2 linked regions of the Bombiscardovia apis genome follow. The main gene of each other region encodes a partner of the protein of the gene in region 2 in a complex. Links are inferred from orthologs where the notes say so. Each region holds a gene or a part of one and is shown on either strand. Other genes may lie near its edges. The genes, in order: R8377_RS03450 and mfd.

The links.
Region 1: the proteins of mfd (region 2) and R8377_RS03450 are in contact, whole or in part, in a crystal structure (PDB 4DFC), measured with the Escherichia coli proteins. The link is inferred for Bombiscardovia apis from one-to-one orthologs.

Annotation. Positions count from the first base shown.
Region 1 is NZ_AP026800.1:907,428-917,869, forward strand. Bases 109-3,230 are described here. They hold R8377_RS03450 (excinuclease ABC subunit UvrA), read left to right. Parts: upstream 109-442; coding sequence 443-3,019; downstream 3,020-3,230. Other genes in these bases: aroQ (type II 3-dehydroquinate dehydratase), read left to right, coding at 109-440; pyrG (CTP synthase), read left to right, coding at 3,116-3,230. Outside these bases: more of aroQ, read left to right, coding at 1-108; more of pyrG, read left to right, coding at 3,231-4,777; Fe-S cluster assembly protein SufB, read left to right, coding at 5,056-6,510; Fe-S cluster assembly protein SufD, read left to right, coding at 6,512-7,738; Fe-S cluster assembly ATPase SufC, read left to right, coding at 7,740-8,519; R8377_RS03475 (SufS family cysteine desulfurase), read left to right, coding at 8,572-9,843; Fe-S cluster assembly sulfur transfer protein SufU, read left to right, coding at 9,902-10,442. UniProt on the Escherichia coli protein: The UvrABC repair system catalyzes the recognition and processing of DNA lesions. UvrA is an ATPase and a DNA-binding protein. A damage recognition complex composed of 2 UvrA and 2 UvrB subunits scans DNA for abnormalities.
Region 2 is NZ_AP026800.1:747,606-751,745, reverse strand. It holds mfd (transcription-repair coupling factor), read right to left. Parts: upstream 3,741-4,140; coding sequence 201-3,740; downstream 1-200. Other genes in the region: pth (aminoacyl-tRNA hydrolase), read right to left, coding at 3,730-4,140; eno (phosphopyruvate hydratase), read right to left, coding at 1-91. UniProt on the Escherichia coli protein: Couples transcription and DNA repair by recognizing RNA polymerase (RNAP) stalled at DNA lesions. Mediates ATP-dependent release of RNAP and its truncated transcript from the DNA, and recruitment of nucleotide excision repair machinery to the damaged site.

The sequences.
Region 1 (10,442 bases), 160 kb from region 2 along the record:
TGGTCAATGGTCCCAACCTTGGGCGCTTAGGCGTGCGTGAGCCGGACGTGTATGGTCACCAGGATTTGGCAACCCTTCGGCTGGACTGTCAAGACTGGGGGCGTGAGCTTGGCTTGCAGGTAGAAGTACGCCAGAGCGATGACGAGGGCGAGGTCATCTCGTGGATGCATGAAGCCGTGGATCAGGGCACGCCAATTGTGATGAATCCGGCGGCTTTTACTCATTACAGCTACGGTCTGGCTGATGCCGCAGCCCAGGTCACTAGTGCAGGATTGCCTTTACTTGAGGTTCATATCTCCAATCCTGCCTCACGCGAAGCTTTCCGGCGGCATAGCGTTATTTCTCCAGTTGCTACTGGAACCATTACCGGCATGGGTTTCTACGGCTACAAGCTAGCTCTTGAATCGGTGGCCCACACCTTGCGAGAGAGTGCAGACTAACTATGTCTTTGCAGCGGTCTAGGAATCAAGATTCTGAGCAATCTTCTAATGTTCCTCAAGTCATCGAAGTCCTCGGTGCGCGAGTACACAATCTGAAGAATGTCGACGTACGAGTACCGCTCAACCAGTTGGTGGGTATAGCTGGGGTTTCAGGCTCCGGCAAGTCGTCATTGGCTCTAGGTGTCTTGTACGCGGAGGGCTCGCGCCGCTATTTAGATGCACTCTCAACCTACACGCGCCGCAGAATGACACAGGCGCAGAAACCCCAGGTAGACGCTGTCCGTTTCGTTCCGCCAGCGCTGGCCTTGCGTCAACGGCCGGGAGTTGGTGGGATGCGCTCAACCTTTGGCACTTCAACTGAGCTGTTGAACGTTTTACGACTCATGTTTTCGCGGCTGGCTTCCCATCGCTGCCCCAATGGGCATTATGTGCCACCCACGATGAAGGTCGCTGCTGAAATTCCTTTTGACTGCCCGGTCTGCGGAGCGCAGGTCAAGCCGCCCTCGGCTGAAGAGCTGGCATTTAATTCTTTGGGAGCATGCCCAACCTGCCAAGGAACAGGCACCATCCGCGAAGTCAATGATGCCAGCCTAGTTCCAGACGAGAATCTGAGCATTGACCAAGGGGCAGTTGTGCCTTGGCGCACTTTTGGTTTTAACGTGCAGCCAGGTATAGTCCGTGAATTCGGTGTGCGTACAGATGTGCCTTGGAAAGACTTGAGCGATTGGGAACGAGATATTGTTTTCAATGGCCCTGAGGAAAAGAAGCATATCACTATCACCTCAGTCAAGGGTGTCCACGAGCTCGATTTTACCTTCCGCAATGCGCGTTTGACCGTCACAAAAGAGCTGGAACGAGCTAGCGACGACAAACGACTGGCCAAAGTCTCTAAATTCTTAATTGAGCGTACCTGCCCAGATTGCATGGGCAGCAGGCTCAATCCAGCAGCGCGAGCCCCGCACATCCAGGATCACAATTTATCCGAAGTTACTGCTTGGACCTTGCAAGACATTACGACTTGGGCACTCACTGTAGTGCCTGACTTACCTCAAGACATGCAAGCGATGGCCCAAAGTCTGGTGGAAACGCTCGAAGATATGGGAGAGCGCTTGCTTCAACTCGGTTTGGGGTATTTGACTTTGGACCGTTCTTTGGCTTCACTTTCGACCGGCGAGCGCCAGCGTGCCCAGCTGTCGAGGGCGGTGCGCAACGAGACTACTGGTGTCTTGTATGTGCTCGACGAGCCTTCAACTGGTTTGCACCCTGCGAATATTGAGGGACTTATAGGGGTCATGCGCGACTTGCTGGCTTCAGGTAATTCGGTAGTGTTTGTAGACCATGACGTTACAGTGCTGAAAGCTGCTGATTACTTTATTGAGATGGGTCCGGCCGCTGGCCGTTTAGGCGGTCAAGTTATAGCTCAAGGCAGGCCTGAGCAGATTGCACATAATTCAGATTCTCGTATAGCTGGTTTCTTGTCAGCCACAGAACCGGTCTTGGTTCGTAAGCGCCTGCTCTTACCTTCCGAGCGCACTCGTGGTGGCGGTGCGACAAATCAGTGGTTGCGCATGACAACTGATTCACTCCACACAGTTCATCCTTTGAATGTTTCGATTCCTCGTGGTCGAATGACTGCTGTGACTGGGGTTTCTGGCTCTGGCAAGACGACTATGGTCTTAGAATCCCTGCTGCCGGCTCTTGAAGCCCAGAGCGAGCATGTGCCTCTGCCTGCGCATGTCAAGCAGTTTGATCCTGCTGGCATTACTCGTGTGCGCTTGGTAGATTCTTCTCCAATCGGTATCAATGTGCGCTCAACGATTGCCACTTACACTGCGATTATGAACCAGCTGCGTCGGCTTTTTGCTGCGACCCCTACTGCCAAGCGTTTAGGGTTCAACGTGTCGGCTTTCTCTTACAATACAGGTTCCTTGCGCTGTCCTCAGTGCGATGGTACGGGCCAAATCAGCTTGGATGTGCAGTTTTTGCCTGACGTGACCATCACTTGCCCGGTATGCCAAGGCTCTCGCTATAAGGATGAGGCTCGACAGGTGACGATTACAACTGAGCATCATCCAAAGCCTATAAGCCTGCCTGACATGCTAGATATGGATGTTGCTCAGGCCAAGGAGGTATGTGAAGGTCTGCAATCGTCTTTGGGCAAGCGCATTTTCCACTCACTCGAGACCTTGTGCGACTTGGGACTTGGATACCTGAAGCTAGGGGAGGACACGCCTTCGCTCTCGGGCGGGGAAGCCCAGCGGCTCAAGCTCTCCAACGAGCTGGGTAAAGAGCAGTCGCATTCTCTCTTCATCTTGGACGAGCCCACTACTGGGCTGCATCCTCTCGACGTGCGTACTCTCATCGCTGTTTTGCAGCGCTTACTAGATGGCGGGGCTACTGTCGTTTTCATTGAGCACGACTTGGACATGATTGCCAACGCGGATTACGTGATTGACATGGGCCCCGGCGGAGGCCAAGATGGCGGCAGTATCGTTGCCACCGGCACTCCAGAAGAAATTGCCGGCAACTTGGGCAGTCTTACGGGCAGGTATTTGGCTCAACATTTGGGCGTGTCATAAGCTTTTTGAGCTGTAAGAACAGCTCTCAGCTTTTTGCTTTCTATCATTGAGCGAACGAGCCCAAAAGGTCTACAAGAGCTGATAGGCTGAAGTTCCATGGTTAAACAACATGGAAATTCTCAAGAGCACGTTACCAAGCACATTTTCGTCACCGGTGGCGTTGTCTCATCTCTCGGTAAAGGCTTAACCGCTTCCTCCCTCGGCAGGCTCTTACGCAGCCGTGGCATTCGAGTACTTCAGCAGAAGCTTGACCCTTATATTAACGTCGATCCCGGCACTATGAACCCCTTCCAGCACGGCGAAGTTTACGTGACTGAAGATGGGGCTGAAACCGATTTAGATATCGGTCACTATGAGCGTTTCCTTGACATCTTCCTGACGCAAAAAGCCAATGTGACTACTGGCCAAATTTACCAGTCGGTCTTGCGTAAGGAGCGCGCTGGCGAGTACCTAGGCCAGTGTGTGCAGGTCATTCCCCACATCACTAATGAGATTAAGAGCCGCATGCGTGCTCAAGCTGGCGACGATGTGGACGTCATCATTACCGAAATTGGCGGTACGGTCGGAGATATCGAATCTCAGCCCTTCATGGAAGCTGCCCGCGAAGTCCGCCGAGATATTGGTGCCGACAATTGCATGTTCGTTCACGTCTCGTTGGTGCCCTACATTGCGGCGGCTCACGAGCTCAAAACCAAGCCAACTCAGCATTCGGTCATGGCTCTTCGTCAGTTGGGTATTGCGCCAGATGCGCTCGTCTTGCGCTCCGACCGCCCCCTGACTGATTCCGTCAAAGACAAGATTTCTTTGATGTGCGATGTCGATGCCGAGGGTGTTGTCAACTGTGTAGATGCGCCTTCGATTTACGACGTACCCAAGATTTTGCACGACGAAGGTTTGGACGCGTACGTGGTTCGCGAGCTCGGTCTGCCCTTCCACGACGTCGATTGGGCTGAGTGGGATGATCTGCTGGAACGCGTGCACCACCCCAAGCGCGAGGTCAATGTTGCCATTATCGGCAAGTATATCGATCTGCCTGACGCATACCTGTCTGTATCTGAGGCCATCAAGGCCGGAGGCTTCGCTAATTGGGCCAAGGTCAATGTTAAGTGGGTCACTGCTGATGATTGCGAAACCATGTCTGGTGCAGAGCAAGCCTTACGAGATATCGACGGTATCGTGGTGCCCGGCGGTTTTGGATCGCGAGGAGTCGACGGCAAGATAGGTGCTCTGCGCTATGCCCGTGAGCACCAGTTACCAGCCTTGGGCATCTGCTTGGGCATGCAATCTATGGTCATTGAATACTCTCGTGATGCTCTTGGCTTGGAAGATGCCAATTCGTCTGAGTTTGAGCCAGGCTGCGCCAACCCCGTAGTAGCAACTATGGAAGAGCAAAAGTCCATTGTGGATGGCGACGGCGATATGGGGCACACTATGCGGTTGGGTGCTTACCCGGCTGTTTTGCGAGATGATTCTCTTGTAGCCCAGCTTTACGGTTCCACTGAGATAAGCGAACGTCACCGTCACCGTTATGAAGTGAATGTAGCTTACAAGCAGCGCTTGAATGAGGCTGGACTCAAGATTTCGGGTACCAGCCCAGATGGTGAGCTGACCGAGTTTGTTGAGATTGCTCAAGGTACTCACCCCTTCTATGTTGGTACGCAGGGGCATCCAGAGTTCAAGTCTCGCCCAACCAAGCCGCATCCGCTGTTCGCAGGTTTGGTTAAGGCTAGCTTGGATCATGAAGCTGCCCGACACTAAATGAATGCGTCTGAGCTCCTTTCATAAGAGTTCATGTCAACGTCCGTTGCTTGCAGAAGGTGCATGGCAGCGGGCGTTTGCTTATGCCAAGCTGCTCATGAGAATAACAAACTCGCAAAGGTAAGTTATTTCACAGTCCCTCGCGCTAGCGGTTTGTACGGTAGACCAGTATTCTTGGAGTATCAGCTCGGTTGCTCTTGTAGTAGCCAAAGAGTGTTAGGAGGTCCGCAGGCGTGAGTACTAGCTCGAAGCAGACGGATACGACGCGAGATGTCGAAATGAGTCAGTACGTAGCTGACCGCTCTCGTGTCAACGAAGACAAAATCAAACAAGACGATGAGATTCTTTCTCAGTTTGGTGACTACAACTACGGTTGGCATGATTCCGACGCTGCCGGTGAAGCTGCGAAGAAGGGCATAGACGAGAATGTTGTGCGCGCCATTTCAGCAGATAAACACGAGCCGGAGTGGATGCTAGAGCGCCGCCTGCAAGGATACAAGGCATTCGTCGATGCGCCCATGCCCAAGTGGGGTGTGGATTTAAGCGGTTTCGATGCGCAAGATTTTAAGTATTACGTCAAACCGCTCGATAAACAGGCCCAGTCTTGGGAAGATTTGCCCGAAGACATCAAGAGCACCTATGACCGTTTAGGCATTCCTGAAGCTGAGAAGAAGCGCTTGGTCTCGGGTGTGGCCGCTCAATACGAATCTGAGGTGATTTACAACTCTATTCGTGAGGATCTTCAAGAACAGGGTGTCATTTTTATGGACACCGACACTGCCTTGCAGAAGCATCCTGAGCTATTCAAGAAGTATTTCGGCACCGTCATTCCCGCAGATGACAACAAGTTTGCGGCTTTGAACACGGCTGCTTGGTCTGGCGGTTCGTTCGTGTATGTACCCAAGGGCGTGCATGTTGACATACCACTTCAGGCCTACTTCCGCATTAATACGCCCAATATGGGCCAGTTTGAGCGCACCTTGATTATCGCTGACGAGGGCTCATACGTGCATTACGTAGAGGGCTGCACCGCGCCTATCTACTCGACTGATTCGCTGCATGCCGCAATCGTGGAAATTATTGTTGAGCCTCATGCTCGCGTGCGCTATACCACCGTGCAGAATTGGTCGAACAACGTCTACAATCTAGTAACCCAGCGTGCTTACGTGCGTGAGGGCGGCACGATGGAATGGGTCGACGGCAACATCGGTTCTAAGGCCACTATGAAGTATCCTGCTTGCATTTTGGCTGAGCCCTATGCCAAGGGCGAGACTATGTCTTTGGGCTTTGCCGGACAAGGACAGTATCAAGATACGGGCGCTAAGATGATTCACTTGGCCCCGCACACTTCTTCAACTATCGTTTCTAAGTCCATCTCTCGTAATCTGGGTCGTGCTGCATACCGCGGTTTGGTCAAGATTGTTAAGGGCGCTGAGCACTCCTCTTCGTCGGTAGTGTGCGATGCGCTCTTGGTCGATGATTATTCTCGTTCTGATACGTATCCTCACGTGGATGTGCGCGAAGACGATGTGACCATGTCTCACGAGGCTACGGTCTCGAAGATTTCCGAAGATCAGCTCTTCTACCTGATGAGCCGCGGTTTGAGTGAGGAAGAAGCCCGGGGCATGATTGTTCGCGGTTTTGTCGAGCCCATCTCTCGCGAACTGCCGATGGAATATGCTCTTGAGCTTAACCGTCTAGTCGAGCTGCAAATGGAAGGATCGGTTGGCTGATATGAGCACAACAGCAGAAATTCAAATGCCTCAGGACGATAGCGCTGATCCTTACGCAGCACCAGCGCGTATGCCTTCGAGTGCGGATCGCTCTATTCGCTCCTTCAACCCCGATGATTACGCCATTCCAACGCGCAAGCAGGAAGACTGGCGCTTTACACCGGTAGAGCGTTTAGAGGAGTTCTACCAAGTCTTTGAGCCTTCTGGTAAGACTAGCTGCACGGTGACCATGATAGACGGCAGCACGGTCGATTCTAGCCAAGTTTCACTCAGCACTGTTGAAATGGGGCAGGAGCCTTCTGGAACGGTGCAAAAGCCCAACGATAAGGTCTCGGCAGTAGAGTGGGCCAGCAATAAGCAGTCGCAGGTTATCAAGCTTTCTGGTGAGATTGACCAGCCGGTATTGGTCAAGATTGTGGGCGGCGGTCCTCAGCTAGACTCTCTTCACTTGATGATAGAAACCGAAGCGCGTACTCACGCCGATATCGTGGTAGAACACGAAGGCGATGCTCTCTTAGCTGAAGGTGTTGAAATTCGCACCGGAGCTGATTCGCATATTTCCACGACCTTCATCCAAGAGTGGGAACCAACCGCTAAGGAAGTTGCTAACCAGCGTATTCACGTGGGCGCTGGTGCAACCTTGCGCCATTCAGTGGTGACCTTGGGCGGCGATGTGGTTCGTATTCGCATGGACCAAGAGTTCGGCGGGGAAGCTGGCGAGCTCAACATGCTCGGCATTTACTTCGTAGATCCGGGTAAGCACATGGAGCATCGCACTATGGTGGTCCACAACCATCCCAACTGTAAGTCTCGCGTAGTCTACAAGGGCGCACTTGATGGAGTGAAAGCTCATTCGACTTGGGTGGGCAATGCGCTCATTCAGCCCACGGCGCCGGGCACTGATTCCTATGAGCTGAACCGTAACTTGGTGCTGACCCCGGGCGCTGTTGCTGATTCCGAACCAAACTTGGAGATTGAAAACGGCGACATTGTCGGTGCTGGTCATGCTAGTTCGGTGGGGCGTTTTGAAGAAGAAGAACTCTTCTATCTGCAATCCCGAGGAATCTCAGAGCAGGATGCTCGCAAGCTGGTAGTTCGGGGCTTCTTTGGCGAGTTGGTCGAAGAAATCGGCGTGCCCAGCGTGGCAGGCCATTTGATGGATGTGATTGACCGCAGGCTCTCCAAAGGCGAGAGCGAAGATATGAAGCACGTTTTGGAGGGTAAGTAAGATGTCAACACTCGAAATTAAGGACCTGCACGTCTCCGTTGAGACCAAGGAAGGTCGCAAGCAAATTCTTAAAGGCGCTAATCTGACCATGAAGTCGGGCCAGACTCACGCTATTATGGGGCCTAACGGTTCGGGTAAGTCTACCTTGGCTTACACGCTGGCAGGTCATCCTAAGTACATTGTCGATTCCGGCCAAGCCTTGCTCGATGGGGAAGACTTGCTCAAGATGACGGCAGATGAGCGTGCTAAGGCCGGTCTCTTTTTAGCCATGCAATATCCGGTAGAGGTTTCCGGTGTCTCTATGACGAACTTCCTACGCACTGCTAAGACCGAGATTGACGGTCAGGCTCCTCCTATCCGTACCTGGACTAAGGATCTGAACGAGGCTATGAAGCGCCTCAAGATGGATCCTAAGTTTGCTCAGCGTTCGGTCAACGAGGGGTTCTCGGGCGGCGAGAAGAAGCGGGCCGAAGTGCTTCAGCTTGAGATTTTGAAGCCCAAGTTTGCTATTTTGGACGAAACTGATTCTGGCCTCGACGTGGACGCTCTGCGCATCGTGTCAGAGGGAGTTAACCGCGCCAAAGACAATACTGACTTGGGCATTATGATGGTGACGCATTACACGAGGATTTTGAAGTACATCAAGCCCGACATTGTCCACGTCTTTGCGGAAGGGCGGTTTGTAAAGACTGGCGGCCCTGAATTGGCTGACGAGTTGGAAGAAAGCGGCTACGACCAGTACTTGCCGGAGGGTTCTGATTCCGAATCTGCACTGGCTTAATGAGTGTTGGATAGTATTCGTAGTTGACGCATACAACTAGAGGGTGGCAGTCATGGAGAATCTCGCATATATACGTGAGCAATTCCCGATTCTCAAACAGCAGGTGCACGGCCACCCTCTAGCGTATTTGGACTCGGCAGCGACTGCGCAAAAGCCTATGAGCGTCATCGAAGCGGAGTCACATTTTTACGAACAAGATAATGCGGGTGTTCATAGGGGAGCTCACGAGCTGGCGGCGCGTTCTACGCTGGCTTTTGAGCAGGCGCGCACTCAAGTTGCGAAGTTGGTTGGTGTTTCCTCACAGCCCGGTCAAGAAGAGCTTGTAGTCACGTCTGGTGCGACTGGCGGCCTAAACCTACTCGCAACTGCTTTTGGTAACGCTAGCTTGGGTAGGGGAGGGCAGCAGGCTCAGCGATTTGCCCTGGCTCCTGGCGACGAAGTGGTGGTTTCGCAGGCCGAACATCACTCGGTGCTGTTGCCCTTCCAAGAATTGTGTGCACGCACAGGCGCCCAGCTTAAGTGGTTTGGGCTAGATAGCGAAGGCCGTATTCGCTCAGATACAGCCGATGAGGTCATTACTGAGCGCACGAAGTTTGTGGCTGTAACCCATGTCTCCAATGTGACTGGTGCAATTACGGACTTGGAACCCATTGTTCGTCGGGCTCACGAAGTCGGTGCTATGGTCATTTTGGATGCCTGCCAGTCCGTGCCGCATCTGCCTGTCGACTTCCACCAGCTCGATGTTGATTTTGCGGTCTGGAGTGCCCATAAAATGTATGGGCCTACCGGTGTCGGTTTTCTCTACGGCAAGCGCGAATTGCTAGAGGCCTTGCCGCCAGCGAATTTTGGTGGATCGATGGTTGAGCTGGCTTTCATCGACCAGCCGGCGCAGTATATGGCACCGCCGGCCCGCTTCGAAGCTGGTACGCAGCCGGTGGCTCAGCTTGTTGCGGCTGGGGTTGCGGCCGATTGGATGCGCGAGGTTGGTTTTGACCGCATCGTGGCCCACGAGCGTTCGATGACTGCCGAACTGCTTCAGCTTGCAAACATTGAAGGGGTGCGTATTTTAGGCCCCAAGAGCCCAGAGCACCGCATCGGCACGGTATCTTTTGAAGTCGAAGGCGTCCATCCGCACGATGTGGGGCAATTTATTGATTCGCGCGGTATCGCTATTCGAGTTGGCCACCATTGCGCTCAGCCTGTGCACCGTCACTTTGGTGTCTTTGCCTCCAATCGTGCCTCTACCGGAGTGTACAACACGCTTGACGAAGCGGACCGGCTGCTCGAAGCAGTTTCGGCGGTTCGTGCCTTTTTCAAAGCCTAGCGTTCACTTCAAGCTCAGTTATTGATACAGGACTAGGGATGCAGGTAGGTTGGTGAGCATGGCAGAGGATTATGGCATGAGTGAGCAGGAATTGGAACAGATGTACCAAGAGGTCATTCTGGACGCTTCCAAGCACCCCCACGGGCGGATTGAACTGGCTGAGCAGTCGAGTACAGGTCCTGTTGTAGCCGCTTCGCAGGCGCAGACAACCTTGCAGGGCGAGCATGAGTATTGTGTTCCGGCGCAGTCTCAGCAGTTTAATCCCACTTGTGGCGATACGGCTACCATCCATGTTGAAGTTTCCGACGGTTCTGACGGGCGGCCTAACCGCATCGAACGTATTGTTTGGGATGGGCAGGGCTGTTCTATTTCGCAGGCTAGCTTGTCGATTATGGTCGATTTGGTCCAAGGGCAGAGCGTGGATGCGGCCATGAAATTGGCTGGCGATTTTCGTCAATTGATGGAGTCTCGCGGTGCCGGGTTGCAAGACGAAGCAGCAAATGAAGCTTTGGGAGATGCAGTGGTATTCCAAGGTGTTTCGAAGTATCCTATGCGTATTAAATGCGCTCTGCTGGGTTGGGAGGGCATGAAAGCATCTG
Region 2 (4,140 bases):
CACCATCTTCAGTCTGCAGAATGACCTCTACAGTTGGGTTTCCACGGGAATCAAGAATTTCGCGTGCATACACGCTTTCAATTGCTGCCACAACTTCTCCTTACGGTTACAACTTGTGTTGTGCTAACACCCTCAAGACTAGTGCCTTTGTTGGACTAAGGACGCTCCCATAATGTGAGCGCTCACACTTGCTCTATTGACTACTTTTTCGGCTGGTGTTGCCAAGCCAAATCGTCCAAGAGCTCGTCGGTCCAAGCCAAAATCTCTGCCGAATCCATAGGCTTAGCTCCTAGACTGCCCGCGAAGGGCGCAGGAATCTGGAGGGTCTGCGTAACTGGATGGTAGCGCGAACCCTTATAGATCCTGCCAATCCTCGTCTGGAGAGACTCGGGCATGTCAATCTTGCTGATGCGCACCCGGCTGGACTGGCCGTTAATCTCGGAAATACCCAGCGCTCGGGCCTTGGCTCGCAGGCGGGCCACCGAGAAGAGCGTTTCAAACTCGGCAGGCGGTGTGCCGTACCGGTCCGCAAGCTCCTCGTACAGCTCCTGCAAGTCCTGCTCACCGCGGGCTGTGGCCAACTTCCGATAGGCTTCCAACCGCAGCTTATCGGAATCGATATAGTCAACGGGTATGGAAGCCTCCACCGGCAAGTCAATCGAGACTGAAACCGGCTCCTTGCGTTCGGGCTCTTTATAAGCCTCAACGGCCTGAGAAACCATGCGTACGTAGAGATCAAAGCCCACACCTTCAATGTGACCAGACTGCTCAGAACCCAGCAAGTTTCCAGTGCCGCGCAGCTCCAAATCCTTCATTGCCACGTCGTAGCCCGAGCCCAAAGCCGTGTGTTGAGCAATAGTAGCCAAGCGGTCGTGAGCAGTCTGGGTCATGGGCTTTGAAGGATCGTAGAGGAAGTAGGCGTAGGCTCGTTCTCGACCACGCCCCACTCTCCCTCGCAGCTGGTGGAGCTGGCTCAAACCAAAGCGGTCGGCCCTATCCACAATGAGAGTATTAGCATTAGGAATATCTAGGCCAGTCTCCACAATCGTGGTACAGACAAGCACGTCGACATCGCGGTGCCAGAAGCTCTGAATCACCGCGTCGAGTTGCTTCTCCCCCATCTTGCCGTGAGCTACAGCCACCCGAGCCTCGGGAACGAGATCATGAATCTTGGCGGAAATCTTAGCAATATCTTCCACCCGGTTGTGAATATAGAAGATTTGCCCGCCACGCAGAAGCTCTCGACGAATAGCCGCCGTCACCTGCGCATCTTCATAGACACCAACATAGGTCAAAACCGGCAGGCGGTCCTCAGGCGGGGTGGCCAGCGTCGACATCTCGCGAATACCAGTCACAGCCATCTCTAAGGTGCGCGGGATGGGCGTGGCCGAAAGACTAAGCACGTCAACGTTGGTACGAATAGCTTTCAGGGTCTCTTTATCTTCGACACCAAAGCGCTGCTCCTCGTCGATAATCATGAGCCCCAAGTCTTTGAACTTGATGTGCGGGTTGAGCAGCTTATGGGTACCAATCACCACATCAACCGTGCCGTCAGCCAAGCCCTCTATGGTCTCATTGTTCTCTTTGGCGGACTGGAAGCGACTCATCTGCGCCACACGCACAGGGAACCCTTCAAAACGCTCGGTGAAGGTCTGATAATGCTGCTGCACTAAGAGTGTAGTCGGCACTAAGACCACCACCTGCTTAGCATCTTGCACGGCCTTAAAGGCAGCGCGAATAGCTATCTCGGTCTTACCAAAGCCCACATCGCCACAAATGAGGCGATCCATAGGCATCGACTGTTCCATGTCGTGCTTGACTTCGTCGATAGTCGTCAGCTGATCAGGCGTTTCCTGATAGGGGAAAGCATCCTCAAGCTCTTTCTGCCAAGGCGTGTCAGGCCCAAAAGCGTAGCCTCGCGTGCGCTGACGGGCCGAGTAAAGCTTGACCAAATCTTGAGCAATTTCGTGGACATGCTTCTTTGCTTTCGCCTTGGTCTGCGCCCAGTCAGAACCGCCCAATTTGTTGAGTTTGGGCGCCTCTGAGCCTATATATTTGCTCACCTGATCCAGCTGGTCGGCCGGTATGAAGAGCTTATCGGCGGGAGCACCACGCTTGGAAGGCGCATATTCAACGACTAAATATTCGCGAGTGCCCTTGCTAGCTTTGAGACCCACCTGCCGTTGACGCATACCCAAGAAGCGGCCCACACCGTGGCTTTCGTGGACCACATAGTCGCCCACTTTCAGCTCAGTTAGGTCAATGGCCTTACGGCGGCGCTTGGCAGACTTTGGCCCAGCTGCCACGCTGGCATGGCCGGTCAGGTCGCGCTCGGTGAGCAGAGCAAACTTGGCTTCGGTATCGATGAAACCATCGGCTGCCAAGGATTGAACGTAGGTGATGCCGGAATTGCCCGTTGCCTCGATTGCCCGCCGGAGTCTACTCAAGGTGCCCTTGGCACCTGCAGTTACGATGACCTGACTACCCTGAGCTATAAGGCCCTCGATGCCGGTTCGCGCCCGTTCTTCATCGCCGCGGAATTCGTCAGGCGTTTGGGCAGCCAGCAGCTCGTGGCCTTCCAAGCTGGGATCGACACTAAAATCGGTCACATCCCACACTTGACGCTTGGCACTGGTCAATGATTCAACCGCTTGCTCATAGTCAATGAAGGAAGCCTGGTCAAAGGAAATCGGAGCCCCTGCACCATGCCCGGAAGCGGCTACATGCCAAGAGGCAGCCAAAAACTCGTTGGCAGTCTTGGCCAAATCGTCAGCCGAACGCCTCAGCAATTCAGGGTTTGAAAGTACAACAGTAGCCCGCTCAGGCAGGAGCGATTCCACTGGAGTTAAGTTGTCCACCAAGGCAGGCAGAAGCGATTCCATACCCTCTACCGGGATGCCTTGCGAGATGGATTCCAACATATCGTTGGCGTTGGGAATCTTGCCCACCAGCTGAGCTGCCCGTTCGCGCACCTGCTCGTTAAGTTCCAACTCTCGGCAGGGCGTGGCCCAAACCTGGTCCAAACCGTCGCCATAGGTGCGCTGGTCGGAGGCATGGAAGGGGCGAATAGAGTCAACGGTGTCACCAAAGTATTCAATACGCACCGGGTGGGCAGCCGTGGGAACGAACACATCTACGATGCCGCCGCGCACCGCATACTCTCCGCGGTCCATCACCAAATCTACGCGCGTATAAGAGGCCTTTTGCAGGCGGGACACTGCCTCCTCTAGGGGCAGCTCTTCATCAACGGCGAACACCAGCGGATCGATATCTCCCAAGCCTTTGACCACGGGCTGAATGAGCGAGCGCACCGGCATGACGAGAATACCGATAGGCCCAAAGAGAGAGTCTGCCGGCTTCGGATGGGCTAAGCGGCGGAAAACCGCCATTCTAGCGGCCACTGTGTCGGCCCGGGGTGAGAGTCGTTCGTGGGGCAAGGTCTCCCAAGCTTGCAAGAGCGCGATATTCTCACTAGGCCCATCGAACCAAGAACGCAGGGAAGCTACTGCTTCCTCACCATCTCGCTCGGACGGCACTATGTAGACCACCGGCTGGCGCTGGGCAGCTGCCGCAACCAAGGCCGGGCGTATGCCAGAAGGAGCTTGGATGGTGAGTCTTCCATCCAGCGAATCATCACCGGCACGACCCGAAACTAAGCGGGAGAAAGTCGAATCAGCGCGCAGCTGTTCAAGATAGGGCGCGAGTGCATGTTCTAAGCCCGGCACCTGCTCAGCGGCCATTAAACTGCTCCTGTGCCTGGTGCAAGCCTTGTGTCATCACGATTTCTGTAGCATCAGCACCGTCGGCCAAGAAGTCGTCGAGCTTGCTGCGCTGGTCACCAGAGAACCGCCCCAAAACCCAGTCGACTGTTTGCTGGTGAGCCTGAGGCCCGCGCTGAGCATGCCCTACTCCAAGACGCACGCGCGCGTAGGCGTTAGTTCCTAGCGAGCGGTCTATGGAGCGTATACCGTTATGCCCGCCGGCTGAACCGCCAGTCTTGACCTTGATACGTCCATATTCCAAGTCCATATCGTCGTGAATCACGACTACATGCTCGGCAGGAATGTCGTAATATGAGCAGATTGAGGCCACAGCGTTGCCTGAATCATTCATGAACGTCAGGGGCTTAGCAAGGAAGAA